DNA from 3 places in the Bacillus cihuensis genome. Region 1 is predicted to be linked to each of the others. Evidence: riboswitches for the same ligand, from Rfam matches in the RefSeq annotation. Region 1 holds a riboswitch; each other region holds the start of a gene.
What was found. Region 1 has a riboswitch for S-adenosylmethionine ahead of V179_RS26730 (riboflavin kinase). Riboswitches for the same ligand answer to the same signal wherever they lie in the genome.

Region 1 (10,286 bases):
GGTGTATGATGAAGAATTATAATTATAAAGCGAAAAAAAAGAAAAAAGATGACGGAAAACAGGGCATGGATGATGGATGCGTACCTGGATGTATTGACTTTTTTCTATGGCCTTTGCAACTGTCCGTATTAGGTTATCAGATCATTATTAATCTATCTTAATATAAAGTAATGAATGATGAGGTAATGGTTCATCAATTCGATTCAATTGAGCATAGAAGAGTTAATCTTATCATTTTCTAGTGAAGGGGTATATGAACATGGTATTTCGATTAAAGAAGCTAACTTTGCAACTATGAATGATTCTGAGTTGAAAATGGTTTTAGAAATTGCATCTTACTCATTGTTAGCAAAAGAAGTGGTAGATTTAAATTTTCAAAGAGTAAATGAGTCATGATTAACAATCTATTGCTCAATAATAAAACATTCTTTGCTTAAGTAGGTGCATCATTTGCTAAATATAAAGGGGGAAAACGAGCTTATTTAAGTAAAGGGATCCATATTTATGTATGTCTGGGTAGCTGTAGCCTATGTAGGAGGATTAATAAGCTGTTCGGTATTAATAATTGAGGGATTTAAGTTCTATTCGAATTATTCGTTAATCTATATCTTTGGAGGCGTTATGCTAACTCCTATTTTCCTGTATTTGGTCCTCTAGATACTGCCTGGTTTTAATCCAGGTAAAGTTCTATTAACGATATTCGTAATATTGATTTGCTGAGAAATCAATTCAATTTGATAAATTATGTTGTTATCGAAACTTATGATGATAAAAAAGTAAGGATTCCAACTTATAATTTACTTGATGATTTTGATTATCAAGTAATGGTTGATCAATTTATATTTCCATATATGACAGAAAACGCGAGAAAAGTTTGGGATCGTAAAGTGGATTTAAATGTATTGTTGAAGGAAGTAAGATATGAACGGCAGGAGCGGAAGATTGATTAGAGCTTTATGATTGTTGCAGAACTAACCTCCAAACTCCGTATAGTGGCCTTTTCTCTTTATGTTTCGGATTAAAAAGAACTTTTGAGGAGAAATTAAGGGAAACGGAATGGAGGTTTCTTTATAATGGAAAACAACAATCATCAAGATACATTTACGGTGGCGGGAACAAACATTGATGCAGTTAAAAGAAAAAATGAACGTTCAGGTATGTCTTATAATGAGGTGAAAGAATTGCTAGCTAAAACCACGGGTGGACATGGTACAGAAATTTATAGTGACACCAATATTGAGGAAGTTAAGAGGGAAATCACAATTCATGAAAAAAAATAAAGAATACCCTAAGGCAGCTTTCTTAAAGAACTCCTGCCAGACATATTCCTTAAAGAATTCGCTCTGTTAACATAGGAGTCTTAGTAATAACTTAATGGCAATCTTTTATCAACGTTAAACATGTATTGTGAAGTATCAGAAAAATCAGATAGTAAATACTTGACAAAAAATTGAACATTTTATATATTGAATGTAATAATTATTCTAAGTAATCCGATGTGATTTAAAATTTCATATATATAGAATCTTATCAAGAGAGATGGAGGAACTGGTCCAATGAAATCTCGGCAAAAGGCTCTTTATGAGTACTGTGCCAATTCCAGCGAACTAATGGTTCGAAAGATAAGAGGAGACAATGGTAGCTTGTTTGTGTACATTTCACTCTTCTTATCACTTTAATAAGAAGAGTTTTTTTGTATTTACAAAATATAAAAGGGGATGTGTAGATGATGAACAATCAGGATGCACCATTCGAATTTGACACTATTTTACTTGGTGAAGGGAAGGAAGTTATTACTGAATCTCTTTTTGGGAGAGTGGTACATGGTAGGAAAATGGGACGGCAATTAGGTTTTCCTACAGCCAATGTAGATGCAGAAAATGTCTTGTTAGCGAATGGGGTATATGGCGTACAGGTAGTTGTAAAAGAAAAGCAATATCGAGGCGTTATGAATGTTGGTGTTAAACCAACATTTGGATCAACTTTGAAAAAAACATTTGAGGTTCATCTTCTCGACTTCTCCGATGACCTATATGGAGAGTTCATAGAGTGTCAACTTCTTTTTAAAGTCAGGGAGGAGCAAAAGTTTGCTTCAATTGATTTATTAAAAATACAAATTACGGAGGACATCAATCGTGCAATCGAAGAATTTAAACAATTTGAGGATTTTTATAAAGACGGAGAAAGGAAAACCCTTAGGAAAAAGCAAATATCTGAATCTGCCTGATTTACAATTCTTTAATTGGTGCCATTTACAGTATGGGTTAAACAAAGGAATTTATAATACAATTGATAACTGGTTTTACGAGTATGGCATAGTCAATATTCTCTCACGCAGAATTTATCTATTGTCCTTTTTAGAGTTTGCCAAAGAAGTAGAATCGGAGCTGAAGCGAGATAAAGTAATCCGATTTGGAAGTGGCGGGCTTGTCAAAAAACTGCATGAATTCTTGGACGTTTATAAAATGGAATCTAAAGATCGACTTTAACAATATAGTTGTCGTAACAAAATATGTATAACAATAGGAAATGTATTTAGCAAAGGGGCTAAATACTTACCTAAAACCAACTAAACAAATATGTTTAATTATAATTGAAACTAGTAAAGCGAAGAAGTCAAAAAGCGAATGGGGAGAGAGGAAAGTGGCTAAAAAGAGAATTTATCTAAATGCGTTTGATATGAATTGTGTGGCACATATGTCCCCTGGGCTGTGGGCACATCCAGAGGATCAATCACATCAATATAACAATATAGAGTATTGGGTAGAACTCGCGAAATTATTGGAAAGAGGACGATTTGATGGTTTGTTTATTGCGGATGTAATTGGCATTTATGATGTGTTTGGAGGAGATAAGACTGCTACAGTCCGCCAAGCAACACAAGTACCTGTCAATGATCCGATGATGCTTGTTTCAGCAATGGCTCGTGCGACGAAACACTTAGGCTTTGGGATAACCTGTTCGACAACTTTCGAACACCCCTATACATTTGCTCGAAGAATGTCAACATTGGATCATTTAACAAACGGCCGAATCGGTTGGAATATAGTGACTTCCTATTTAGAAAGCGGCACTAAAAATATCGAGATCGGCGATAAGTTTCAACATGGGGAACGCTACAATATCGCGGAGGAATATTTAGAAGTTTGCTATAAGCTGTGGGAAGGAAGCTGGGAAAATGATGCGGTTGTAAAAGATAAAGAGAGTAGGGTTTTTACTGATCCGACAAAAGTGCATGAAATCAATCATCATGGCAAATATTTTGATGTGCCAGGCATTCATTTATGCGAGCCTTCACCACAAAGAACCCCTGTTTTGTATCAAGCAGGAGGTTCAGCGAGGGGGCGTCAGTTTGCAAGTAAACATGCGGAATGTACATTTATTTCTTCACCAACAAAAGAAGCAACAGCTGCATATGTAAAATCTTTGCGAGATCTAGTGGCTCTAGAAGGACGAGATCCAAAAAGTGTAAAAATATTCACCTTAATGACCCCTATTGTTGGTCAAACGGAGGAGGAGGCTTGGGCCAAATATGAGGAGTTAGTAAGCTATATCAATCTTGAAGGTGCCTTAGCTTTATTAAGCGGTTGGACCGGTATTGACTTCTCAAAATATGATTTAGATCAAGAGATCAAATATATGGAAACAAATGCTATGCAATCAGCTGTCGAGGTTATTACGAAATCGAGCCCAAATAAACAGTGGACAGTACGTGAATTGGCACAATTCTCTGGAATTGGTGCGATAGGTCCTGTCGTAGTAGGAACACCTGAACAAATTGCAGATACCTTTGAAGAATGGGTAGCTGAGACGGATATCGATGGATTTAACCTAGCCTATGCCATAACGCCTGGCACATTTAAGGATGTTGTAGATCTTGTTATTCCTGAACTACAAAGACGTGGGATTTTTAAAACGGAATATGAAGAAGGTACGTATCGAGAAAAGATTTTTGGCAAAGGTCAGGCGAAATTACCTGAAAATCATATTGGATCTAGTTACCGAAACATTCATTTATTAGAGCGCGTCTGACATGGTGAATAATTGAAAACAAAGGAGAGAGACAAATGACTGTAGTGATAGATCAAGTAAAAAATTATGTCGAGATAGCGGCTGGGCTTGCAGCTGAGTTTGCTGTTGATATTAAAGAGCGTGATAAAAAAGGCGGGGTTCCTAAAGCTCAAAAGGATGCATTAAGAAAGAGTGGGTTATTACAACTTCTAATTCCGAAAGAGTATGGTGGCCATGGGGAATCTTGGGTGACTGTAAGTCAAGTAATTCGGGAACTGGCAAAGGTGGATGGTTCAGTTGCCCATATATTTGGCTATCATACATTTTTTGTAGCTGATTTCTTTTTGATTGCCTCAGAGGAACAAAGAGCTTATTACCTAAAAAAAACAGTGGAAGAAAATTTATTTTGGGGCAATGCGTCGAATCCGTTAGATCGTAGTTTATTCGCTACGGATGAAGGAGATCAATTAATTTTAAATGGTAAAAAATCATTTAGTTCAGGCTCCCCAGACTCCGATTATTTGTTAATTTCATGGGAGGAAAAAGGAAATCCAACATTATTTATCGGGGCTATTCCGACGAATCGCGCTGGGGTGACTGTTCTAGATGATTGGGATGGAATCGGTCAAAGACAAACAGGGAGTGGGACGGTTACTTTCGAAAATGTAATGGTTGAGAAAAGTGAGGTTTTCCCTGAGGGATATTCAGATAATGGCTCAGGAACATCTGCATTTTCCACACTCGGAGCCACTATTTCTCAAACTGTGCTGTTGAATGTCTTCGTTGGGATTGCACAAGGAGCCTTAGAAGAAGCTAGGCAGTATACGCTAACCCAATCCAAACCTTGGTATACATCAGGCTATCAAAAAGCAATAGAAGATCCATCGATTCAAAATAAATATGGACATTACTGGATTAATCTTCAATCAGCGATTGGCTTAGCAGATCGAGCGGCTGAAAAATTCTCCCAAGCATGGGAAAAAGGTTTAAGCTTATCAGCAGAAGAACGGGGTGAAACAGCTGTACTTGTTGCAGCTGCGAATGTATTGGCTGGTGAGGTAGCACTTGAGATTACCAATGGTATTTTTGAAGTGATGGGTGCTCGTTCAGCCACTAGGAAAAATGGCTTCGATCGTTACTGGAGAGATGTACGTACACATACGTTACATAATCCTGCTGAATACAAACGACATACAGTTGGAAAATGGTTCTTGAAGGGAGAATACCCAGCACCAGGGGCCTATGCATAATTCTAATAAATCTAATCGTGTTAAGTAAAGGATGTAGCAATTGTGTTCTGTATTAAAACAAGGTTTAGTTCGATAATCTTGTTTTTGTTTTGCGCTTTTACTCTATTTAACTTGAAAAATATAGTGATTTTAAGGAGGAAACTATGAATAAGAGTCGATTATATATCAGTCTAAGTCTACTGCTTCTTTTCGCAACGATCTTATCAGGTTGTTCGGAAAATACAGCTAATACTAGTTCAAACAATCAGGGGAATGAGGGGGGAACATTAATTGTTGGCCTTGGATCAGATGTTGATGTTCTTGACCCGACAAGAGAAGGGGGATGGGAAACATTTCGCGTGAACCGGCAAATTCATGAATCACTAGTAACGGAGGATTTATCTAAATCGTCTGTTGATGCAAAGGTACCCGCTCTTAAGCCACAATTAGCCAAATCATGGGATATATCTGAAGATGGTTTAACGTATACGTTTCATCTAAGAGAAGGTGTGAAATTTCACGACGGTACAGTTTTTAATGCAGAAGCAGTTGAGTTTAATATCCGTCGCTCATGGGATCAACAATTTGAATATTATGATCAGATTAGCGCCTCTAAAATGGCACTGACTTATCAATCTTTGAAGGATATTAACATCGTTGATGAATATACGATCCAACTCATATTAAAAGAACCTTTCTCTCCTTTATTAAGAATGCTCGCTCAAGGTAGTTGGGGAACTGGATTGATTCTTAGCCCGACAGCATTAAAAAGATGGGGAAATGATGGGTATGGAGAGCATCCTACTGGAACAGGTCCATTTAAGTTTGTCGAGAGAATTCGCGGGGAAAAAATTGAAATCGCTCGATTTAATGATTATTGGGGAGATAAAGCCCATGTTGATAAAGTCATTTTCCGACCGATCCCTGATGCAGTTGCTAGAGTGACAGCGTTAGAAACAGGTGAAGTAGATATTATTTCATCGCCCTTCCCGGACAGTGTTGCTCAGTTAAAAGAAAAAGGGTTTAACATTGGAGAAGGAGATATTCCTGAAGTATTTTATTTCTCTTTCAATTTTAATAATCCGTATTTTAAAGATCAAAAAATTCGTCAAGCATTCATCCATGCGATTGATCGGGTAGGGCTAACGAAAAATTTATTGAAAGATACAGCTTCCCCTGCGTACGGTATTCAATCACCTGGTAATGAAGCCTATGATCCAGCATTTCAGGATTATACGTATGATCCAAACGAGGCAAAAGCATTATTGAAAGAAGCTGGTTACCCAGATGGATTTACTACCACATTACAGACTTACGCTGGAACAGAAGCAGTTGCTGAATGGGTACAAAGAGATTTAGCAAAGGTAGGGATTAAATTAAATATTGAAACGTATGAATGGAATTCCTATTTATCTGAATGGGGAGCCGGAATGAAAGAAGAAGTCGGCTTAAACAGTATGTCTTGGGGATTTGTTACACCATATTGGTTGTATATTGTGGCGCACTCTGAGAGTGGGTCTAATGTAGGAAAATATCATAATCCGTCATTTGATGAGGCGGTTAATAGTGGGATTCATGAAGTGAATCCGGAAAAGGCGATTGAATATTGGAAAAAAGCGAATGAAATTGTTTCGGAAAATGCTGCTGTTGTTCCACTTTCCAATAATCGAACACCATACGCATTTGGCAAAAATGTAGAAGGTTTTGTAGTACCTGCTCAAGATTGGTATGACTTACATACAGTCTGGCTCAAGAAGTAAACAGTGAGAGGAGGGGAGCCATCCTATGTTGATGTATATTGTTAAACGGATCTTTTCCGTGATCCCTGTCTTATTAAGTGTTACTTTCTTTGTCTTTCTTATTGTCTATCTAATACCTGGAAATCCAGCGATCAACATATTGGGGCAAACGGCGACACCAGAAAGTATCGCAGCTTTAAACAAAGAATTAGGATTAGATCAACCATTTTGGAAGCAGTATACAGTTTGGCTCGGTCAGTTATTGGAAGGTGATTTAGGACAGTCGATCGTCATGTACGTTCCTGTTTCTGAAGTATTACTAATAAAATTAAAAAATACTTTGATATTAACGATTTTCAGTTTAATCATTAGCGTAGTTATTGGGATTACGCTCGGTACTCTCTCAGGTTTAAAGCCTTCATCTTGGTTTGATAAAACGAGTATGTTTTTTGCACAAGTTGGCGCCAATATTCCAGGATTTTTTCTCGGGATTGTTCTCATGTGGTTCTTCTCGTTAAAGTTAGGGTGGCTTCCTTCTTCAGGTATGTACGATTTACGAAATGAGGGCAGTTTGACAAGTTTACTTGAACACACATTATTACCGGCTTTCGCAGCCGCTACGGCATCACTTTCTGTTATAGCTAGGTTGACTCGCTCAAGTGTTATCGATGTTATGAATGCGGATTATATGAATACATTTCGCTCATATGGCATCCCTAAAAGATTAATTATTAAGCGACATTTGTTTCGCAACATTTTATCACCTGTGATTAATATTACAGGGCTGCAAGTTGGTTATTTAATTGGAGGTGTCTTATTCGTTGAAACAGTATTTGCTTGGCCAGGCATCGGAACACAACTTTATAACTCGATAACGGCTCAAGATATCCCAATGATCCAAGCGGGTGTTCTCTTTGTAGCTACTTGTTTTGTAATTGTAAATTTATTAACCGATATTATCGTTATGTTATTAAATCCTCGTCTAAGAGGCTAGAGAGGTGAATACTTCGTATGAGAAAAGCTAGTGGTTTTAGTCAATCTGGATTGCCGTTCCTTTCTAAGAGGACAACAATCGTTGATCTTTTACAACGCCTTTGGATATTTGTCTCTAAAGATAAACTCTTTTTCGTTGGAGGATTGATTGTCATAATGACGGTTGTATTCGCACTTTTTGCACCGTGGATATCTCCCTATGATCCTAATGTTGGAAATGGGGAATTGCGTCTTGCTCCTCCTGGGACGGCTGGTCACCCTTTAGGTGTAGATGATCAAGGCAGAGATATTTTAAGTCGACTTATATGGGGTGGAAGGATCTCATTGTGGACTACACTTATTCCAATATGTATCGCATTTATCGTTAGCGTTGTCTTAGGGTTAACTGCGGGATTTATGCAAGGAAGAACTGGCGGATTTATTATGCGAATTTTAGATGTATTATTAGCATTTCCAACTATTTTATTTGCGATTTCCATTGCGGCTGTACTAGGTTCAGGGATGTATACGATCATGGCTACTATTGCAATTGCCAATATTCCTTATATGACTAGAGTGCTATATGCTGCAGTTGTTGCTGAAACGGGAAAAGAATATATAGATGCTGCTCGGATACTAGGTGCATCTCGTTTTACTATTCTTTTCAAAGAATTACTGCCGAATGTGATTTCTCCTTTAATTGTTTATTCAACTTCGTTAATTGGTGTCATGATTGTATTTTCATCCGGACTTAGTTTTCTTGGACTCGGGATTCAGCCGCCTGATGCAGATTGGGGGAAAATGACTGCAGATGGAATGCAAGCCTTAACAAGAGGAGCCCTCCATTCGGCGACGATTCCTGGTTTTGTGATCCTAATTGTCTCACTTGGTTTCAATTGGCTAGGGGATGGATTAAGAGACTTGCTTGATCCACATAAAAGATAAAGGGGGGAGATTCTTTGCCATTATTAGAAGTTCGTAATCTTCATACAGAAATCACAACGCCAAGGGGTATGGTCAAGGCCATTAATGGAGTGGATTTTCAATTAGAATCTGGAGAAATACTAGCACTAGTTGGTGAGTCTGGATCTGGGAAAAGTATGACGGCGATGTCAATCATGGGATTATTGCCTAAAAAAATCGCTAGAATAACCGAAGGAAGCATTCGATTGAATGAAAGGGAGATAACGAAACTAACTGAAAAAGATTATAATCTGATTCGTGGTCAAGAAATGGCGATGATCTTTCAAAATCCGTTAACTGCTTTAGACCCAACCTATAAAATAGGTCAACAACTTTCTAAAACGATTGCTTATAGAAAGAACATCAAGCCAAAAGAGGCAAAAAGAGAAGCTAGTTATTGGTTAGAAAAGGTCGGTATTTCGGATGTTGATCGGGTGATGAATGCGTATCCCCATGCATTAAGTGGTGGGATGAGACAGCGTGTTGTCATTGCCATGGCGATTAGCTGTCAGCCGAAAATCTTAATTGCTGATGAACCGACAACAGCTCTTGATGCAACAATTCAAAAGCAAATCTTAACATTATTAAAAAAAATTAATCAGGAATTAAATATATCCATCATTATAATCACTCATGATTTTGGAGTTGTTGCCAATCTTAGCGACAAAGTGGCTGTGATGTACGCAGGGAAAATTATTGAATATGGTGAAACTCGTTCAATTTTCTCAGCGCCAAGGCATCCATATACACAAGGGTTAATAAAGGCCGTTCCGGAAATTGGCATGAAAAAATTGCATCATCGTTTAGTTCAGATTGATGGAAGCCCGCCTGACTTATTAACATTACCAAATAGCTGTAGTTTTGCACCGCGATGTAGAGAAGCTACTAGTCGTTGTTTTACTCAGGTTCCAAATCAAGTAGCTTTTGGGAACGAGCATTTTGCGGTTTGTTTCAATAGGGAGGTTGAGCGACGTGACCATACTGGTTGAAACGAAAAAAGTAAGCAAATTATACCCTGGAGCAAAGAAGCATTTTGGAATGAAACACGAATCACTCACCGCTGTAGATCAAGTTGATTTAACGATTAAGCAAGGAGAAATCGTCGGTTTAATTGGTGAATCTGGTTCTGGTAAATCTACTTTAGGGCGATTAATAGCTAGATTAATTGAACCGAGTGTGGGCAGTGTGTTTTTTGATGGAAAAGAGATTACAAATCTTTCACATAAAGAGCTGCTTCCTTATTATCGAAATATGCAAATGATTTTTCAAGATAGCAAATCATCGTTAAACCCAAGAAAGCCGATTGGTGAACAAATTGTTCAACCGATGCTACGACTTGGCGTTAGCGATAACCGATTAGCTGCTGAGTTAG
Region 2 (10,286 bases), on a different contig from region 1:
GTTTTTATATAAAGTGAAACTTCAATCATTGAGGGTTTTCTTCATCCCTCAATGATTGTTAGTCTTATTCTACTGTCGCTTAGATTTTCGCTCTTGCTTCGATCATTCGACAGTACAAACTCTATTCAATGAATCAGAGACAGTACGCCGCGTCCTCATGTCTTCGTCTTTGTGACACACATCATGGGCACAAACTTTATCTCCGCTCATGCATCGGTAAGATTCATTGTATCTATCCAATCGGACCCTTACAGGCAGTTGATCCCACCTATCTTCTTTTAGCATGCTTAGAATCTTAAGGTTGGGATCTTACTGCCCGTTAAGAGTGGAAAAAATTATTTTACCGTAAGTGAATGGATGCCAGTAGCTTTTTCGATTGCTTGTTCAAGATCATCGATTAAGTCTTGGGCGTTCTCAATCCCCACTGATAAACGTACCAAATCTTCGCTTACGCCAGCTTTCTCAATTTCTTTCGCAGTAAGCTGTTGGTGTGTCGTACTTGCTGGATGGATGATTAAACTTTTTGCATCCCCAACGTTCGCAACATGAGACCAAAGGCGAATAGAGTCGATCAGTTTTGCTCCCGCTTCTCTGCCACCTTTAATGCCAAATGTGACAATGGATCCTGCTCCTTTTGGTAAATATTTATCAGCCAATTTCTTATCAGGATGATCTTCATTACCCGGATAGTTGACCCAAGAAACCGCAGGATGATTTTGTAGATAATCGATGATAATTTTCGTATTCGAAATATGTTCCTTCATTCTCACATGTAATGTTTCCAATCCTACCGCAAATTGAAATGCGCTCTGCGGGCTTAATTGTGGCCCTAAATCTCTAAGCAGTTGAACACGAGCTTTTGTAATAAATGCAGCTGGGCCACATGCTTCACTATACACCATTCCGTCATAGCTTGGATCTGGTTCAGTAAATCCTGGGAAATTCGGTGAATTATAATTAAACTTTCCTGCATCTACAATGATTCCGCCCATTGTCGTGCCATTCCCCAGTAACCATTTTGTTGCGGAATGAACGATAATATCAGCGCCAAAATCAATCGGTCTGCATAGATATGGTGTCGCAAACGTACTATCGATAATGAGCGGAACACCTGCTTCATGTGCAATATCTGCTACTGCTTCAATATCAAAAACACGCAAACTTGGATTCCCGATCACTTCCGCAAATACCGCTCTTGTTCGTGAAGTAATCGCTTCTCTAAAGTTTTCAGGACTATCAGGTGATACAAAATGGACCTTTATCCCATATTTCGGAAGTGTGTTGGCAAATAAATTATATGTACCGCCATACAAAGTGGATGCAGCTACAATTTCATCCCCCGCACCTGCGATATTCATAATCGCTAACGTGATTGCAGCCATACCACTAGATACTGCTAATGCACCAATGCCCCCCTCTAATAACGCTACTCTCTCCTCGAACGTCGTTACGGTTGGGTTATGAATTCTTGAATAAATATAACCACTCTCTTTCAAACCGAACAAATTAGCTGCATGCTCTGTGCTTTTAAAAGCAAAAGCATTACTTTGATAAATTGGTAATGATCTAGCTCCAGTAGTCGGGTCAGCCTCAAGCCCACCGTGTACACTTAATGTCTCAAATCGATAATTGTTTTTTTCTTCTCCCATGCAAATCCACTCCCTTTTCGTCATTTATTCCTTATTTTTCGCCCTGGCAAACTAAGTGGATGAGAATCAAAAAAAACCTCTTTAAGAAGAGGTTTTTATCAACTCTTCTTATCTTCCAGAGCTAATACTCTGCTGGAATTAGCACCGTGTATGATATTACATACCGGTTGCCGGGCTTCGTAGGACCAGTTCCTCCACCACTCTTGATAAGAAATTATTTTAATTTTCGGTAAATTAATCTTAGGACTAATATATCACGGCCTATAGTGCTCGTCAACTTTATTTTTATTTTGCCCTACGTCAAATATTGCTGCCGGATAAATGGGAACTTAAGAAGACCCATACCTCACACGCATCGACTTTTACCGTGTCATTGATACGAAGTGTTGTTGGGCCTTCTTTACAATTCCAGCTTTTTTAAGAGAGTATACAAATAAGGGACAGATTGGAATGCGTAAATTTTCTCCAACAATTGTCCTTCTTTAATAAGCAACAAACAAGGGACACTTTCTATCTTATATTGTATTGAGATGGCTGGAATATAGTTCATATTCATCTTGCCGCTTTTTAATTTAGGATACATCTCTAACACTACAGTTAGCATTTTTGAAGCGACCTGACAAGTTCCACACATCGGGGTATACAAATATAAGCAAAAAGTATCCTTTTGTTGAATCGCGTCATTTAATTCTCTTTCATTCCATTCTTGCATGGTAATACCTATCCTCTATTCTAAAAATTTCATTTTCACATCTATTTTAGCTGAAAGTAGCATAGTTGAAAGATGTTTTAGCGGGGCATCCGCCACTTGACGATACATTTTATCTATATAAATATGGGATGCATTGGGCAATTCACGCATCAGCTGTTTCCTAAGTTTTTCTCCAGAATCATCTGCGTCTACGAGGATATAAACATCTTTGTCTTCCAACTCTTCCACAAGTTCATCCAATCGAACTAAAGAGATTGTCCCGTTTGTACAGATAATCTCAATATCTTCATTCAAGATCTTTTTTACTTGACGCTTATCAGAAGTACCTTCGACAATAAGAATTTTTTCAACCTCAGGCTTCACGAACAACATCATCACCCATCTTTTAGTTCATTCAATGTACAAAAGTTAAGCGCCATCCATTACCATGAAGGATCAATCCTGTAGCACGCTACTCGCCTAATCCTAATGGCGGCGGTGCGGAGACGGATTTTCGGGACTTTCTATAATTAAATAAGTATACCTGCTAAGTAGGTAGGTTATATTAGAAGGTTGCGAAGACCCGTCCCCATGTCCTTCATACAGGAAATTTCAATAATTGACCGATAAAACAAGGAAGACCGTCGCAGCAGTCTTCCTCATTTAACACGTTATCCTTCGTTAATCATTGCTTCGTAAGACTCTGCTGTCATTAATTTCTCAATTTCACTGTTGTCAGACGGTTCGACTACGATCATCCAAGCCTTCTCATAAGGGGATTCGTTGACAAACTCAGGGCTATCATTCAGATCTTCATTCACTGCAACGATTTTACCGCTGATCGGTGCATATAATTCAGAAACTGTTTTAACAGATTCCACGCTGCCGAATGGCTCGTCCGCTTTAATTTCATCGCCTACTTCTGGAAGCTCAACAAACACGATATCACCAAGCTCTGATTGCGCAAAGTGTGTAATTCCGATACGAACCGTTTCACCTTCAGTTTTAACCCATTCATGTTCTTCCGAGTAACGTAGTTCTTTTGGTGTTGTCATTAGTAAATCCCTCCAAGTATGTAGTACTATCACTCTTATAGTATAAAGTAGATTTTCCAATTTGGAAGTGTTTAAATCCAATTCTTCTCAAATTCTTCTTCTTTAAAACCGACTGTTACCGTTTTCCCGTCTGTAACAATCGGACGCTTTATTAACATTCCGTCTGAAGCTAATAACTCTAGCATCTCTTGTTCAGAAGCATCTTTCAAACGATCCTTCAATCCCATTTCACGATACTTTTGACCACTTGTGTTAAAAAATTTCTTTAATTCCAGACCACTGTTACGGAACAACTCTTTCAATTCAGAACTTGAAGGCGGATTTTCCGCGATATGGATGTCTTTGTATGTAAGTTCATGTGCATCAAGCCAATTTTTAGCTTTACGGCAAGTTCCGCATTTTGGATACCAATAAAATGTTAAGGCCATTTTCTCACCACCTATTGATAGAATACCCGTTTTTTAGTCGTAATACAAAATAAACATGACGTAAAAAACACCATCATTTTCCACGGAGGATAAATAATATAGTATGCTACATTCGCCTAATCACAATGGTGGAGGTGCGAAGTTAATTTTGCGAAGCCCCACGCCCCACCCCCATGCGCTTCATTCAAAAAGACTCCCAGAATACCTGAACAGTGAAGACGCTCAAGTTCTCAGAGTCTTTATTTCATTTTTTAATCTATAACACAAATTTTCCTGCTTCAATTAATTTAACAGAGGCTTCACGCTTTTTGGCAATAACATTGATGGGTGTATGTCTAGTTAACTTGCGAAGAGAAGAAAGCATAATACGCAATGGATCGCCCGTTTCTATAGCAATTAAAGTTTCCTTTGCATGCTGCTCGATTTCATTAAATGCTTCTTGAACGAAGATTTCTGTGTAAAGAACCTTTTGTTTGTTCTTTAGTAATCCATTTGTAGCTATTGCCTTTTCTGTACGCAGAATAACAGATTCAGCCGCATATGCAAGTGAGACGATATCCGCAATGTTTACCAGAATTTCTTGCTCTTCCTCAAGCTTAGGTCCAAATTTTTGTGCAACAAGTCCTGCCGCAAGCAAGCCGATTTTCTTTGCATTTCTCATTAGCATTTTTTCTTGTGCCAATGGCTCATCGCTTGGTTCCTCAGGCATCATCATCATTAATTCTTCTTGGAGAGTTTGAGCTTTTTGTAGAAGGGGTAACTCGCCTTTTAACGCTTTTTTCAAGAATGTTCCCGGTACCAATAAGCGATTGATTTCATTCGTCCCTTCAAAAATGCGATTGATTCGTGAATCGCGGTATGCTCGTTCAATTTCGTACTCTTGCATAAAACCATAACCGCCATGTAGCTGGACGCCTTCATCTACAACATAATCCAACACTTCTGTAGCAAAGAATTTATTCAATGAACATTCAATCGCATACTCAGCAATGGATGCTGCAACCGCTTTGCCATCTTTCACTTCTTCATCTGACAGCTGGCTCATTCTTTGTTCAAAAAGTCCAACTGTACGGTAGACTGAACTTTCGGCTGCAAAGATTTTCGAAGCCATCGTCGCCAATTTTTCTTTTGTTAAGTTAAATGATGAAATGGCTGTTTTGAATTGTTGACGTTGGTTCGTGTAGCTTACAGTAAGGTCGAAGGCACGCTTCGCCCCTCCTACTACACCTACACCTAATTTATAACGTCCGACATTTAATATATTGAAAGCAATAACGTGCCCGCGACCAGCTTCACCAAGGAGATTCTCAACTGGCACTTGAGCGTCTTCAAGGATCAACGTACGTGTAGACGAACTTTTGATTCCCATTTTCTTCTCTTCAGCGCCGACAGATACACCTGAAAATTCACGCTCTATGATGAAGGCTGAGAATTTTTCTCCATCGATTTTTGCGTATACAATGAATACATCAGCAAATGCCGAATTGGTTATCCATTGTTTTTCGCCGTTTAATACGTAGTGAGTACCTTTTTCATTCAGTCTTGCTACAGTTTTTGCTCCTAGAGCATCCGATCCTGAACTTGGCTCTGTCAAAGCGTAAGCGGCAATTTTTTCACCTGTTGCAAGCAGTGGCAAGTATTTTTGTTTTTGATCTTCGTTCCCGAAAAGAACGATTGGCAGAGAACCAATTCCAACATGAGCACCATGTGTAATTCCAAATCCGCCTGCACGAGACATTTTCTCACCAATTAGTGCGGAACTGACTTTATCAAGACCGAGTCCTCCGTATTCTTCTGGAACATCTGCCCCTAACAAGCCGAGTTCACCGGCTTGTTTCAGCAATTTCACTGAGCGATCGAATTCGTGGCTCTCTAAATATTCAACCTCTGGTAATACTTTATTAATGACAAAGTCCTCCGTTGTTTTTGCAATCATTTTTTGCTCATCCGTGTAATCCTCTGGAGTGAATATTCGATCATACGTAATGTCTTCAATAAAAAAACCGCCGCCTTTAATCAACGTTTCAGTTTGCTTAGCCATCTACCGTACCTCCTAATCGAATTCAAGGGTCAGGCCCTTCCTTGTCAGCCAAGAAAATCATTATCCAATTAACTCAAATACTCCAGCAGCTCCCATGCCGCCGCCAATACACATCGTTACGATGCCAAATTGCTGATTTCTGCGTTTCAATTCATGAAGCAAGCTTAGCGTTAATTTTGTACCGGTGCACCCTAGTGGATGACCGAGGGCAATTGCACCGCCGTTTACATTCACAATTTCCTCATTTAAACCAAGTTCTCGGATGATTTGGATCGATTGTGAGGCAAACGCTTCATTCAATTCAAATAAACCAATATCTGAGAGGTCCAACCCCGCTAGTTTTAATGCTTTAGGAATTGCCGCTACCGGACCAATCCCCATAATTTCAGGAGGTACGCCAGCTACTGCAAATGAACGAAATTTCCCCAGTGGAACGAAGCCAAGTGAAGTCGCCTTCTCACGATCCATGACCATAACAGCCGCCGCCCCGTCACTTGTTTGTGAGGCGTTACCAGCGGTTACTGAACCTGTTAGTGAAAAAGCTGGTCGTAACTTGCTAAGAATATCTATTGTGGTTCCTTCACGTGCACCTTCGTCTGTCGTAAATTGATAGCTTCTTAAATCAGGCTTTAAATCCGCACCAACAGAATGAATGGTTACATCAACGGGCACAATCTCATCAACAAATTTTCCAGCCGCAATTGCCTTTGTTGCTTTTTGATGGCTCCGAACCGCAAAAGCATCTTGGTCTTCACGCGAGATGCCAAACTTCTTTGCTACTTCTTCTGCTGTATGCCCCATTCCCATATAATATTCAGGTGACGTTTCCGCAAGCTTTGTATTCGGACGAGTCACATGCCCCATCATTGGTACCATACTCATGGATTCTACTCCGCCAGCAATGACTGTATCGCTAAATCCAAGCATAATTCTTTCGGCACCATAGGCAATACTGTTCAAACCGCTTGAACAATAGCGATTGATGGTAATGGCAGGTACAGAATTGGGCAAACCGGCAAGTGCGCCGATGTTTCTTGCCATATTTAAGCCTTGTTCTGCTTCTGGCATGGCACATCCAATGATTAAATCATCAATGCTTCCTTCGTAATTGCCAGCACGCTTCAATGTCTCTTTCACGACAAGAGCACCTAGGTCATCCGGCCGCACTTTGGCAAGAGAACCTCGTTTCGCTTTCCCAACTGGCGTTCTTGCTCCAGCTACTATTACCGCTTCTCTCATAAGGATCCTCCTTATTTTAAATGTAAGAATCTACCTAAATGCATATATCATGATTAGTTGCGCAGCGGCTTTCCTTTAAGAAGCATATGTTGCATTCTCTGCTGTGATTTTGTCATAGAAATTAAGCTTAAGAATGCTTCTTTTTCTAAGTTTAATAAGTATTGCTCATCCACCTCTGTACCAAATGGAACTTTACCGCCAGCTAGAACAAAGGCAAGCTTTTTCGCAATGACCATGTCGTGTTCAGAGAGATATCCTGTTAGGCGCATCGACTCTGCTCCTAGTAACAGAGTTGCATACCCCGATTCGCCAACTACTGGAATTTTTTCCTTTACTGGAGCCCTATAGCCTTGATCATGCAAAGCCAGAACCACTTGCTTCGCATCATATATTAAGTGATCTGGATTTACGCTGATTCCATCCACCAGATTCAAGAAATTATTTTCACGTGCTTCTTCTCCCGATGAGGAAACCTTTGCCGTAGCAACCATTTCAAATACTTTGTTTACGACTTTCTGCAAATCAACTTCCACACCTTTTGGCAAGCTTGTCAACGTCTTATAATAAAGCTCCTTCGCTCCTCCACCGCCAGGAATTAAACCAACTCCCGCTTCAACAAGGCCCATATATGTTTCTAAAGATGCTTGAATACGAGCTGCCGGAAGACACACTTCAGCACCTCCGCCTAAAGCCATATTAAACGGGGCTGCAACAACTGGTTTCGAACTGTATTTTATCTTTAACATCGCTTTTTGGAACTGAGTGATGACCATATCTAATTCGAAAATATTGTCATCCTGCGCTTCCATTAGCATTAAAGCAATATTCGCTCCGACACAGAAATTCTTCCCTTGGTTACCAATAACCAGACCTTTATAATTCGCTTCTACTTCCTCAATCGAATAGTTGATCATTTGAATGATATCAAGTCCGATTGCATTGTTTGGTGAAGTAAATTCAAGTAATGCCACATCATCACCGATATCAATTAAGGCTGCACCACTATTCTTTTTAATGACCCCTTTTTGTTTTTTCATCTTTTTTAAATCGATTACTTTAGGGTTTTCGATAACTAACTTATATTCACCATGATGGAAGTACAGCATTTCACCTTGTTCATTTTCTTTGTAAAAGTGAGTGAACCCATTTCTTAGCATTTCTTTTATCCATTCTGGTACGTGAACGCCTTCTTGCTCTAATTTCGTTACGGACTTCTCTAGACCAATCGCATCCCATGTTTCAAACGGACCATGTGTCCAACCGAATCCCCATTTCATTGCTTGATCAATTGCTACTATATCGTCTGCGATTTCACCAAGCAGTACAGCAGAGTAAGTGAGCACCGGGGTTATTATCTTCCACAAAAGCTGTCCGGCACGATCATCCGCATATACGAGCGCCTTCATTTTATTAGAAAAACCTTTTGCCTGCTTGCTCATTTCAGTCGAGGGCGTTTTTAGTTTCTTTCTCGGAATATATTCCAAAGTTTTTGGATTAAGTTCGAGAATTTCCTTTCCTTTTTTCAAATAAAAACCTTGGCCGCTTTTACTTCCCAGCCACTCTCTTTCAACCATATTGTTTACGAAATCAGGAATCTGAAAAACTTCCTTTTCTTTACCAGCTACCTGTTCATATACATTTCTTGCTACATGAGCAAATGTGTCTAACCCAACAACATCGAGTGTACGAAACGTTGCACTTTTCGGTCTACCAATCATTGGTCCTGTGATGGAGTCTACTTCACCGATACTTAAACCTTCTTTTAACATTTCTTGTACAGTTACAAGCAAACCATATGTTCCAATTCTATTAGCTATGAAATTGGGTGTATCCTTCGCTTCGACAACCCCTTTTCCAAGGACATCTTCACCAAACTGTTTCATAAATAAAAGCACTTCTGGATCCGTCATTTTTGTTGGAATGATTTCAAGCAGCTTTAAATAACGAGGAGGGTTGAAGAAATGAGTTCCTAAAAAATTCCTTTGAAAGTCTAACGAACGCCCTTTTGCCATAGCCTCAACCGAGATTCCAGATGTATTGGAACTGATGATGCTCCCTTGCTTCCTATACTGATCAACTTTTGCAAAAATTTCTTTTTTCACATGTAAATTTTCAACGACGACCTCAATAATCCAATCCACAGAGCCAAGTTTTTCTATGTCATCTTCAAAGTTACCTGCCTCAATTAGTGCGAGATTACTTTTTGAAGTAAGTGGGGCAGGCTTTTGTTTCAAGAGGTTTTGAATAGATGTACGGCTTAATCGGTTTCTAACCGCTTTATCTTCTAGTGACAATCCTTGTTTCTTTTCATCCTCAGAAAGCTCTCTGGGGACGATATCAAATATATAAGTTGGAATTCCTAAGTTAGCAAGGTGTGCAGCAATCCCTGAGCCCATAACCCCTGACCCTAAAACAGCGGCCTTTCTGATTTGTCGAACCAAGTTCATATCCCCCTTACTTAATTGTTTTGAATGAATACTCATTCATTTTTTCATTAAAAAAATACGCGACCTTTTTCTATCTTAAATATAGTTGATTTCAGAAAATTCCGCAATCATTATTGGCTAAAAACGCCACTTTTTCATTCAACAAATGGTGACATATTATTTCTCTAACCACAAAGACTAACGAGGTAGGAGGTGATTCGTAAATGGTTAAGCGTAAAGATAACCCATCAAAGGCTGCAGTAAGTGCAGCGAGCGTAAAAGGCAACGCAGGTCCTGGAGTAGAAGGACATGGACAAAACAAAGTGAACAGTACAAATAATCAATTTAAAAAATGAAGTTGTTCCTCACTATAGTATGTATTCCTTTTAATAGTGGTGTTCTTTAGAAGAACGATGAGGTGGGAGGAAATATGATGCAACAAAATATGCAAGGCAACCAGCCACAGAGCCAAACTCCTATCGGGGTTATGAAACAGCCACCCCAAATGGTTTCAACGAAAGATAGCCTTTATTTAAAAGATATGCTTTCTTGGAATTTACTTGCTATGAAGAAAGCTCATTTCTTCGCCGCTCAATGCCAAGATCAACAAGTCGTGCAAGCCTTGAATAAATATGGCCAAATGCATCAGCGCCATTATAACACCGTACTTGCACATCTTAATCCTGCTCAGCAAAATCAACAGTTCCAATAATCATGATGAAAGGAGATATACAATTTGCCCAATCAAAGTAAAGTG
Region 3 (10,286 bases), on a different contig from region 1:
ATATCCCCCTTCTTTATGAGGAATCATCGCTAAGTTCTCGATCCAAAATTCTGCGTTTTTCATGTGCTGCTACTCCTGACTCTTCTTATTCTTTTATTTTTACATTTCAATATGGTTGCCAAAAAAGGAGGGTGATCCTTTCGTCAGAGGACATACCCGAGCGTCTTTAATCTCGTTTCCACAAAACCTAGCGCATATTGAAATACATCATCGCGTTCCGGCTCATTAAATATTTCATGATATAAATGTGGCCATTCTTTGTATTGTTTTTCACTGCAAAGATTATAATTAAACCATTCGCGAACCGGGCGTTTATCGACAACGAGGTCATCGCCTCCCTGCATCAACAACAAGGGAATATCCTGAAATTCAGGGATATCTTCAAAAGCTTCTTTCATGTTTTTCGTAAGCTCACGATACCACCTAACCGAAACCTTCGTTACGTATAAAGAATCGTTTAAATCCGACTCCCTTACTTCTTCATTTCTTGTGACAAGCTCAGGGGTTAAACCTGAGTCCACTCTGAACGTCGGATACGTCACATTCAATCCTAACGAAATCGCAGTCATTAGCTTAGATGGGTGTTTCACTAACCCTAAACAAGGGGATGAAAGAATAACCCCTGCTAAATCCAACTCTTCTTGCTGGAGTAGTCTAATTGCAATTAAACCACCCATACTATGACCAAGTAAAAAAACCGGGAGGGAATATTGATATGCTTCCTCGATCCATTTTTTTACTTCAAGTAAATATTGATCAAAGGATTGAATATGTCCTCTATATGCACGAGTTGTCATACCCTGCCCTGGAAGATCTCCCATAATCACATGGTAACCGGCGGACCGCCACATTTGTGATAGCCATTTATAGCGTCCGTGATGCTCCATAGCACCATGAACGATGACGATGACTCCTTTTGGGGTAACGTCTGCCTCCCATTTCCACATATGAAAATCTCCTCCTACTATTCCTCAAGATGCTAAATCTTTATTTACACTTTGCTATTCTTTATTTTATCCCGGATTATCAGGCTATAATACTATTTACAAAAATTGTTCGTACACGGATTAAGACTTCAGTCTAATTATCGCATAAAGATTGAATCTATTATAACGAAATACCTCGAACTATTGTATAGTAAAAATAACGAAACGGAAAGGATATGATGGATTAATGATTCTTTACGCCTATAAAGGAAAAAAACCAGAAATTGCACCGAGTGCCTACCTCGCTGATAACGCTGTCGTAACGGGCGATGTCATGATTGGCGAGGAAACAACAATCTGGTTCAATTCTGTTATTCGCGGCGATGTAGCGCCAACCATTATTGGTAACAAAGTGAACATTCAAGATAACAGCGTTCTTCATCAAAGCCCAAACAACCCGCTCATTATTGAAGATGAAGTGACTGTTGGTCATCAAGTCACCCTACATAGTTGCAAACTACGCAAAGGAGCGCTTATCGGGATGGGGTCAATCATTCTGGACGAAGCAGAAATCGGCGAGGGAGCATTTATCGGTGCTGGAAGCCTCGTGCCACAGGGGAAAGTTATTCCACCCCATACACTCGCTTTCGGGCGCCCCGCTAAAGTCGTGCGGGAACTGAACGATGCAGATCGGGAAGACATGAAACGCATCGTCCGCGAATACGCGGAAAAAGGGCAGTACTACAAGAATGAGAAACAAATTCTAGATTGATCTTATTAAAAGGGTGCGTCTGACCTCACATTCTATTCATCGCATATTATGTTCAAGTGCTTTTAGATGTGAGATCTAACTTTCACCCTTTTACACATATTTATTCTTAAATTGACTCGCTCCTCACAATTAGAAAATCGCTATACGCATTTACACGCTCTCCTAGTCTCTTCTATAATAACTCATACCTCCCAGTATTTCTTAGTAAATTATCCAAAAAAAAGAAAACCACAATGTGGATTCCTCTTTTTTTGGATATTATTGAGCTTGTTCTTTCAATGTTGCTGCTTTGTCTGTGCGTTCCCAAGGAAGATCAACGTCTGTACGGCCGAAATGTCCATAAGCCGCTGTTTGTTTGTAAATTGGGCGACGTAAGTCAAGCATATTGATAATACCAGCTGGACGTAGGTCGAAGTTAGCACGCACCAAGTCAACTAATACCTCTTCGCTCACTTTTCCAGTTCCAAATGTATCAATTGCGATTGACACTGGTTGCGCTACACCAATTGCATACGCCAATTGCACTTCTGCTTTATCAGCAAGTCCTGCAGCTACGATGTTTTTCGCAACATAACGAGCAGCATAGGCTGCAGAGCGGTCAACTTTTGTTGCATCCTTACCAGAGAATGCGCCACCGCCGTGACGTGCATACCCGCCGTATGTGTCAACGATAATTTTACGTCCTGTAAGACCAGCATCACCTTGTGGTCCACCGATAACAAAGCGACCCGTTGGGTTAATGAAGTACTTCGTATCAGCATCGATTAATTCAGCAGGAACGACTGCTTTGATTACATGTTCTTTTAAGTCTGCTTGAATTTGTTCTAATGTTGTTTCTTCATCATGTTGTGTTGAAATAACGATTGTATCAACACGAACCGGTTGATTGTTCTCATCATATTCGATCGTTACTTGTGTTTTTCCATCTGGACGTAAGTAAGCTAGTGTGCCATCTTTACGAACAGCAGTCAAACGGTGAGAAAGTTTGTGTGCCAATGAAATCGGAAGTGGCATAAGCTCTTCTGTTTCATTACAAGCAAATCCGAACATTAAACCTTGGTCCCCTGCACCGATTGCTTCGATTTCAGCATCGCTCATTGTACCTTCACGTGCTTCAAGCGCTTGGTCAACACCTAAAGCGATATCTGCTGATTGCTCATCAATTGAACTTAAAACAGCACATGTCTCAGCATCGAAACCAAATTTTGCACGAGTATAGCCAATTCCTGCAATTGTTTCACGAACGATTTTCGGGATATCTACATATGCAGATGTTGTAATTTCACCAGCTACTAATACAAGACCAGTAGTTACTGAAGTTTCACATGCAACACGCGCATTAGCATCCTTTTCAAGAATAGCATCTAAAATTGAATCTGAAATCTGATCACAAATCTTATCCGGATGGCCTTCTGTAACAGACTCAGAAGTAAAAAGACGACGTTTTGTTGACATCTTAATTCCTCCTTAAATATTGAAAATATGTGTTAGGTACGCAAACGGAGGATTTTACCCCATCCATTTCATCCACCTTTTTTGACGGAGCTCGTTCCCTTATTGGTTTCTATAATAGATGCAGAACTTCTCAGCATTGTTCATCAGTGTTCCCGAAAAACATAAAAACCTTCCCTGTCATTGAGGAAAGGTTTATTAACTGAATCTATCCTTTCACTCTTATCGTTCAAGGGTCTTTTACCTTGCTCAGGTTAGCACCAACGCCAAAATTATTAAAAGAAAAATTGCTTACTTGCAATAAATCTTTCTCAAAATTTCTACACTTCGGCAGGTTGCTGGGTTTCTTAGGGCCTGTCCCTCCACCAACTCGGGATAAGAGAATCCGTACAATTTAAAATAATAACGTAATACACGGAAAAGTGTCAAGAATTTTTTCCTTAATCTTAGGAACCATTAACATGTGTCCTTTATTTCAATCAGTGGAGTTTTACTTCATTCCCACTGAATATTAGTCCCGTCTAGTGTCGCAAATACATGCGCTACGCTTTTTCAATTCCTTTTAGCCTTAAGTTAGGAGCTACAGCCCATAATACGGGGTAAATTACCTATTTCTGAAAAAAATGAGTTTAACACTACAATTAGTATAGACTATTAAACCTAATGTGTTATACTACTTCTATAAATAACAGTAAAGGAAGGTATCTCATATATGAATACAGTGGGCATTTCAAATGAGTTACATCAATTATTAACCGGATCAAATGTAAACGTACAGCTTTCTGTACCTCAATTAGTTGAGAAGGTTCTTAAAAGAAATGAAGGCATTCTTACATCAACTGGTGCAGTTAGCGCAGAAACCGGAAAATATACAGGACGGTCTCCTAAAGATAAGTATATAGTGGAAGAATTAGCATTCAATGACAAAATCGACTGGGGTCCGGTGAATCAACCTATTTCTGAAGATGCTTTTGCAAACCTTTACAATAAAGTAATGAACTATTTAAAACAAAAAGATGAGATTTTTGTATTCAAAGGATTCGCTGGCGCAGATGCTCAGCACCGCCTTCCTATTCAGGTCATCAATGAGTATGCTTGGCACAACTTGTTTGCCCATCAATTGTTTGTGCGTCCGAATAATGAGGAGTTACTCGGTCATCAAGCAGAATTTACGGTCATTTCTGCTCCCGGCTTCAAAGCGGATCCTATCGTTGACGGAACAAGATCAGAAACATTCATCATTATTTCATTTGAACGACGTACCGTACTAATCGGTGGGACTGAATATGCCGGAGAAATGAAAAAATCTGTTTTTTCCATTATGAATTACTTGCTCCCCGAAGCAGGAATTCTTCCGATGCACTGTTCAGCAAACGTCGGTAGAGAAGGGGATGTTGCTCTGTTCTTTGGTTTGTCTGGAACAGGTAAAACCACTTTATCCGCTGATCCAAGTCGAAAATTAATTGGCGATGATGAGCATGGCTGGTCTTCTAATGGTGTTTTCAACATCGAGGGTGGCTGCTATGCCAAAACAATCAACCTATCACGTGAAAAAGAACCACAAATTTTTGATGCCATTCGCTTTGGTGCTGTTTTGGAAAATGTGGTCGTGAATCCAGACACACGTATAGCGGATTATGATGATCGGACATTAACGGAAAATACACGCGCAGCATACCAACTACAAGCAATCGGCAATATTGTTCATCCGAGTGTAGCGGGTCATCCGAATGCCATCATTTTCTTAACAGCAGATGCCTCTGGTGTGCTGCCTCCAATCTCGAAGCTTTCAAAAGAACAAGCTATGTATCACTTCTTAAGTGGCTACACGAGTAAATTGGCTGGAACAGAACGAGGTGTTACAACACCTGAAGCAACATTCTCAACATGTTTCGGATCACCATTTCTACCATTACCAGCGACACGCTATGCAGAAATGCTCGGCAAAAAAATCGATGAGAACAACTCTAGGGTCTTCCTTGTAAACACAGGATGGACAGGCGGAGAATATGGAACAGGTAGCCGGATGAAGCTCGCGTACACACGGGCGATGATTCAAGCAGCACTTGAGGGCGAATTGAATCATATCGAAACCATCAAAGATGATATCTTTGGTCTAGAAATTCCACTACATGTACCAGGAGTTCCAGACGAAGTTCTTCAACCCATTAAAACTTGGTCGAACCAAGCAGCTTACACAAAAACAGCGACCGAGCTTGCTGAGAAATTCAAAGTCAATTTCAAAAAATTCTCTAAGGTTTCTGCTAATATCGAGAAATTTGGCGGGCCGATTATTTGACATTAATAAAGCACTACTTTCTGAACAACGTGATAAAATGATGAATTATGACATGTGAGGGAACATCAATGAATTGCATGATTTGTAACGCAACTTCATTTATACAAGTAACCGATTAAATCTTTCGTCCTCTAGATAAAAAATGGCGATTGGTTCAGAAAAATTTTTTACGGTATGCTTAGACTGTGGCAATGTAGTTATTAAAAGTGCGAAGCGAAGAGCCAGACCACATCTTCTATTATCAAAAGTTGTGGTCTAGCTCTTCTTTTTAATGTAGCAACAAACACTTCGAAGTAGCAAAACAAAGAATGTCGTCCAATATTACATCACCTCTAAGATTTCAACCCGATTCCCCCAAGGGTCTTCGATATAAATTCTATTTACTCCTGGGTAATCATAATCCACTTTAAACGGCACATCATTTTTCATTAAATGGGTTTTAAGAGCTTCTAAATTTTTAACCTCGAAGGCTGGATGTGCTTTTTTGGCAGGCGAGAACGGCTCTTCAATGCCGATATGTAGATGATAATTGCCAAAACCGAACCAGACGCCACCGCGGTTTTTCATAGGCTCAGGCTGTTCAATTTCTTCCATTCCTAATATTCCCACAAAAAACTTCCTTGCTACTTCCTCAGAACCTGGTGGTGCAGCCAATTGAACATGATGAATGCCTGTGAAGCTAAAAGACATTAGTTTCCCTCCTTAAACTTATGTGCACTTCAATTATATTCCAAAATGACCATTATGAAGATTTTTATCCCTGTTTAACAGGCAACCAAAGCCCAATGATCCTCAGCTTCTCCTTATTACCCGGACAAACGATCGTATCGGCAGAGATTGTGCTAACTAACTGTTTTAACAGCAAAAAAGAGGGGCAATTTGCCTCACTCATTTCAACTAAGCACACTATTATGACCACCACATCTCACAAACACTCTTAGTCCAACGAAATAATTTTTTTCGTTTTTTGTGACTCAATTGCAGCTAGAATGATTTTTAGTGATTTCAATCCTTCTTCACCAGTGATTAGCGGCTCTTTATTTTCCAAAATACAGTCTACAAAATGGTCGATAACATGTGAATTGGTCTGGCCGGCCTCTTCATTCGTCTGGATTTTATCAAGCTTATGCTGAATCACTTTGCCATCCTGGTATTCTTCAATTAATGAATATTCTGGGTCGGCTTCTAATCGCAAATTGCCCTTTTCTCCATAGATTATCGTAGAATTGTCTCCACCTGTTACATAAGCCCAGCTTGCTGTAAGCGTGCCGATAATTCCGCTTTTCGTACGTAAAATACAGATGGCATTGTCATCCACTTCTGTATTGTTCTTCGCACTTGTTTCAATGAATGCACCAACTTCAGTAAACTCTCCAAGTAAATAACGCATTAAATCTGATTTATGGACGCCAAGGTCGCCCATCGCACCGATAAAAGCCTGTTTTTTATTAAAAAACCAGCTATCGGCACCGTCTGCACTCCATTCCTCTGGTCCTGGATGGCCAAATGTTGTTTTAAAACTATAAATTTTTCCGAGCTTGCCTGAATCGATGATTTCTTTTGCCGTTTGATGGGAGGCTACAAATCGTTGGTTATGTGCGATCATCAGCGTTTTTCCATTTGTTTTTGCAGCTCGAATCATTGCTTCTGCTTCTTCCTTTGACGTCGCCATCGGCTTCTCACAAAGCACATGTTTTCCAGCATTCAACGCTTCAATAGAAATAGGTGCATGTAAATAGTTAGGTAAGCAGACGCTAACTGCATCAATTTCGGCTAGATTCAATACTTCTTTATAATCGGAAAATGCTTTAGCGCCATATTGCGTGGCCACTTTTTCAGCTCGTTCTGCATCGATATCACAAACAGCAGCGATTTCAACCTCCTTATTAGCATGATATTCGGGTAAATGACGATAGTAAGATATACTTCCACATCCGATAACACCTACTTTTAAAGTACTCATCAACAAACCCTCCCTAGCTTTTTTCTTTATTAACCAATTTCTTTCGATAACAAGAATTGTTGTTTATATACACCTTCTATTTAATGGGTCAACCCTTCAGATGAATGGTGAATGCCAAGCCATATCAAGCATATATAAGATCAGATTGTCATTAGCGCATGATTGTTTTTCTAACTCATTTGTTTAGCCATATCAACAAGCCAATGCCGCGCATATGATCACGTTCGTTTCCTTTCTTCTTCACCTCAATACTCCTTATAAAACTGTGATTCTACTTACTTTGTGGCTAGTTATGCACCCACAGAATGTGGGTCTCACAAACGAAAGAGTAAGGGACACGGCGTCCTTAGTATTCATTGAACCTTAGCGACAGTAGAACAGGACGTACAATCAGCGGGGATGAAGTCCCCCATTGATTAAAGCTTCACTTTGTCCGTAAAGATTAGTCTCTCTTATCATGAACAAGCTCCCAATATAAAAAATAGAAATAATACATGGATCAGAATTTTACCTTTCAACACTTTCCTCTTACTATTCTTTATATTCATACTACCGAATTGGCGCAATCATTCCCTCTAAAAAATGGATACCTTTTTGCGGTAAAATAGCATCTATGCACGGTTAAACTTATTCTCTTTTAGACAATTGATACTATCCTAACATTGTTTAAAAATGTTAAACAGTTGTTGATTTACAATACATCCTCCACTATACTTGACGATATTGAAGGAATGGGAGGAAATCCAATGTTTGAATTATCTACATTAGGCGCGTTCATTGCAGTCGTAATTGGGCTCTTTTTAATTCCGGGTCCAGCTGTACTTCTAACAGCCACTCGTACTGTTCAAGGAGGGCGTAAGGCTGGTGTGATTGCAGGTATTGGACTCGCAACTGGCGATTTGATTCACACTATATTTGCCGCGGTTGGACTTTCTGCCATTTTAATGACATCTGCACTCGCTTTTAATATTGTAAAGTTTGCAGGTGCTGCTTACTTAATTTATCTCGGCATTCGTGCGATATTAGAAAAGCCAACCGATCCTAAGCTGCCAAAGGTTTCTCCGGTTTCGTCTCTAAGTACGTATGGACAGGCAATTTTAACAGAGGTTCTTAACCCAAAAACAGCGCTCTTCTTTTTAGCATTTTTGCCACAGTTTGTTCATCCTGAACACGGGACATCTGTTCTCCAATTCTTGTCACTCGGCCTAATCTTTGTATTCTTAGGTGTGATATATACGACACTGATTGCCTTAAGCATCCGTCCACTTGGACGACTGGTTAAACGGATATCTTGGCTCGGTCGCTTTAGCGGTAAAATCGTCGGAGCGATCTATCTCGGGCTTGGTTTAAAAGTAGCTTTTCAAAGTCGATAACTCGAATTGAAACTCATAATTCTTGAATCAATAAGGGTCTCCCAATAGCAAAAGGTCAGCCCCCCAGCAACTACATTCAGTATAAGATACTTGTATGAAACACTACATACTGATTTAGAGTGCGAGGCCAGACCTTAATGGGACACCCACTTTTTATATTTCTTTGCCAAATTGTAGGTTAAAAATAAAGCTTTATTGATCGAGCCTATACTTCTTGATTTAGTAAGAGACTGTTTTTTGAAAAAAATATTAATCAAAATGTCTTTAAACTTATTTATAGGTACACTTTTTTAAAGGCTATGTTAAACTTTATTGTTGTTTTTTTCTTGAATATTTCGGGATTTCTTACTTGAAATTCCTTGTTACTTTTCTTTTTTGAAATAATTTTTACATACATTCTTTTCTCTTAGCGTTTTCGTTCATCTTTTTAATTTTCTTTGATAATTCAGATGAAAGTATAAGTTGCTCATCATAGAGTACGGGTCGATAAGCCTCATTTTATTTTGCGATGCAAATCATATTCAACCTTATCTTCTTTAACAATTACACTTCGTTGTATGTGATTTAAAAGATTTTTAACATCTTTGTCGTTGGATAATCGCAAGAAGTTCAGTACTTCTTCATCTGTTCCAGGCAGTGTTTTTATATTAATTAATTTTAGCCTTAGCCATTTTTAAAGCCTCAGCCAAGAAATCATAACCATAAATTAAGAGAATTCATAAGAAATCAATACCCTCTTTGCAATAAGTTTTTACAAACCATTCAGGCGATTTTAAATCTTTTAGCTTATCCAAGAAAATGTTAATTTCTTCTACCTTTTAAACGATGTTGTTCCTGCGAATTCACCTTTTTAATCTCCGCTATCAATTCCCTTAAAGCCACTCCAACCAACATGAATAAACGTTCTTTATTTAATCCAAAATCAACAGAGTTTTTCCCCATTTCCTTTTTAAAAGTTTAATAATTTTTGACTTTGTTCTGTTAAAAATTTGATATGATAGGAGTAAACTATAATGAGTATTTTTCCACTTCCTATGTAGATAGTTTGATAGTGGTTCATTTTTAAATTATCAATAGGTGAAGGAATATCTACATAAAGGAGACAAATCATGTATAGTAAAAATAAAACGGTTGTCCGTTCTATGGATATTTTAAATTTATTTATTGATCATGCTCAATTAACTTTCCAAGAAATTATAGATTTATCTGGCATTCCGAAAACATCTGTCTATCGCATGTTAACTTCTTTAGAGGAACTGGGGTTCTTAGAGAAGGGAACGGATTCAAAATATCGATTAGGTCTCATATTTCTTAATTTTGGTCAACTCGTTTCTTCAAGGCTTGATATTCGGCAATTTGCTTTACCCATTATGCAAGAGCTGCATGATGATGTAGATGAAGCCATTAACTTAATTGTTAAACAAGGGAATGAAGCCATGTATATTGAAAAAATAGATATCAATCAAAAGGTTCGCTTATATACGGCAATTGGCAGAAGAAG

Region 2: linked by a shared signal. The riboswitch ahead of V179_RS0123760 (O-acetylhomoserine aminocarboxypropyltransferase/cysteine synthase family protein) and the one ahead of V179_RS26730 (riboflavin kinase) in region 1 are both predicted to bind S-adenosylmethionine.
Region 3: linked by a shared signal. The riboswitch ahead of metK (methionine adenosyltransferase) and the one ahead of V179_RS26730 (riboflavin kinase) in region 1 are both predicted to bind S-adenosylmethionine.

Annotation. Positions count from the first base shown of each region.
Region 1 is NZ_AYSD01000010.1:42,618-52,903, forward strand. It holds gene V179_RS30910 (hypothetical protein) at 9-161, shown strand; gene V179_RS31410 (DUF5381 family protein) at 735-950, shown strand; gene V179_RS0100215 (hypothetical protein) at 1,074-1,280, shown strand; SAM riboswitch class I at 1,525-1,629, shown strand; gene V179_RS26730 (riboflavin kinase) at 1,727-2,227, shown strand; gene V179_RS0100225 (LLM class flavin-dependent oxidoreductase) at 2,644-4,032, shown strand; gene V179_RS0100230 (acyl-CoA dehydrogenase family protein) at 4,068-5,261, shown strand; gene V179_RS0100235 (ABC transporter substrate-binding protein) at 5,405-7,000, shown strand; gene V179_RS0100240 (ABC transporter permease) at 7,026-7,973, shown strand; gene V179_RS0100245 (ABC transporter permease) at 7,991-8,896, shown strand; gene V179_RS26735 (ABC transporter ATP-binding protein) at 8,911-9,903, shown strand; gene V179_RS26740 (ATP-binding cassette domain-containing protein) at 9,887-10,286, shown strand, end outside.
Region 2 is NZ_KI632498.1:392,839-403,124, reverse strand. It holds gene V179_RS0123760 (O-acetylhomoserine aminocarboxypropyltransferase/cysteine synthase family protein) at 336-1,649, opposite strand; SAM riboswitch class I at 1,755-1,862, opposite strand; gene V179_RS0123755 (thioredoxin family protein) at 2,050-2,361, opposite strand; gene V179_RS0123750 (toprim domain-containing protein) at 2,377-2,733, opposite strand; gene gcvH (glycine cleavage system protein GcvH) at 3,012-3,395, opposite strand; gene V179_RS0123740 (arsenate reductase family protein) at 3,467-3,823, opposite strand; gene V179_RS0123735 (acyl-CoA dehydrogenase family protein) at 4,080-5,864, opposite strand; gene V179_RS0123730 (acetyl-CoA C-acetyltransferase) at 5,925-7,103, opposite strand; gene V179_RS0123725 (3-hydroxyacyl-CoA dehydrogenase/enoyl-CoA hydratase family protein) at 7,157-9,550, opposite strand; gene V179_RS30310 (YuzL family protein) at 9,754-9,885, shown strand; gene V179_RS0123715 (hypothetical protein) at 9,960-10,241, shown strand.
Region 3 is NZ_KI632495.1:2,407,240-2,417,525, forward strand. It holds gene V179_RS0117285 (cupin domain-containing protein) at 1-63, opposite strand, end outside; gene V179_RS0117290 (alpha/beta hydrolase) at 144-947, opposite strand; gene V179_RS0117295 (gamma carbonic anhydrase) at 1,177-1,698, shown strand; gene metK (methionine adenosyltransferase) at 1,957-3,153, opposite strand; SAM riboswitch class I at 3,370-3,532, opposite strand; gene pckA (phosphoenolpyruvate carboxykinase (ATP)) at 3,863-5,449, shown strand; gene V179_RS0117310 (VOC family protein) at 5,771-6,139, opposite strand; gene V179_RS0117315 (Gfo/Idh/MocA family protein) at 6,387-7,412, opposite strand; gene V179_RS0117320 (LysE family translocator) at 8,159-8,785, shown strand; gene V179_RS0117330 (IclR family transcriptional regulator) at 9,895-10,286, shown strand, end outside.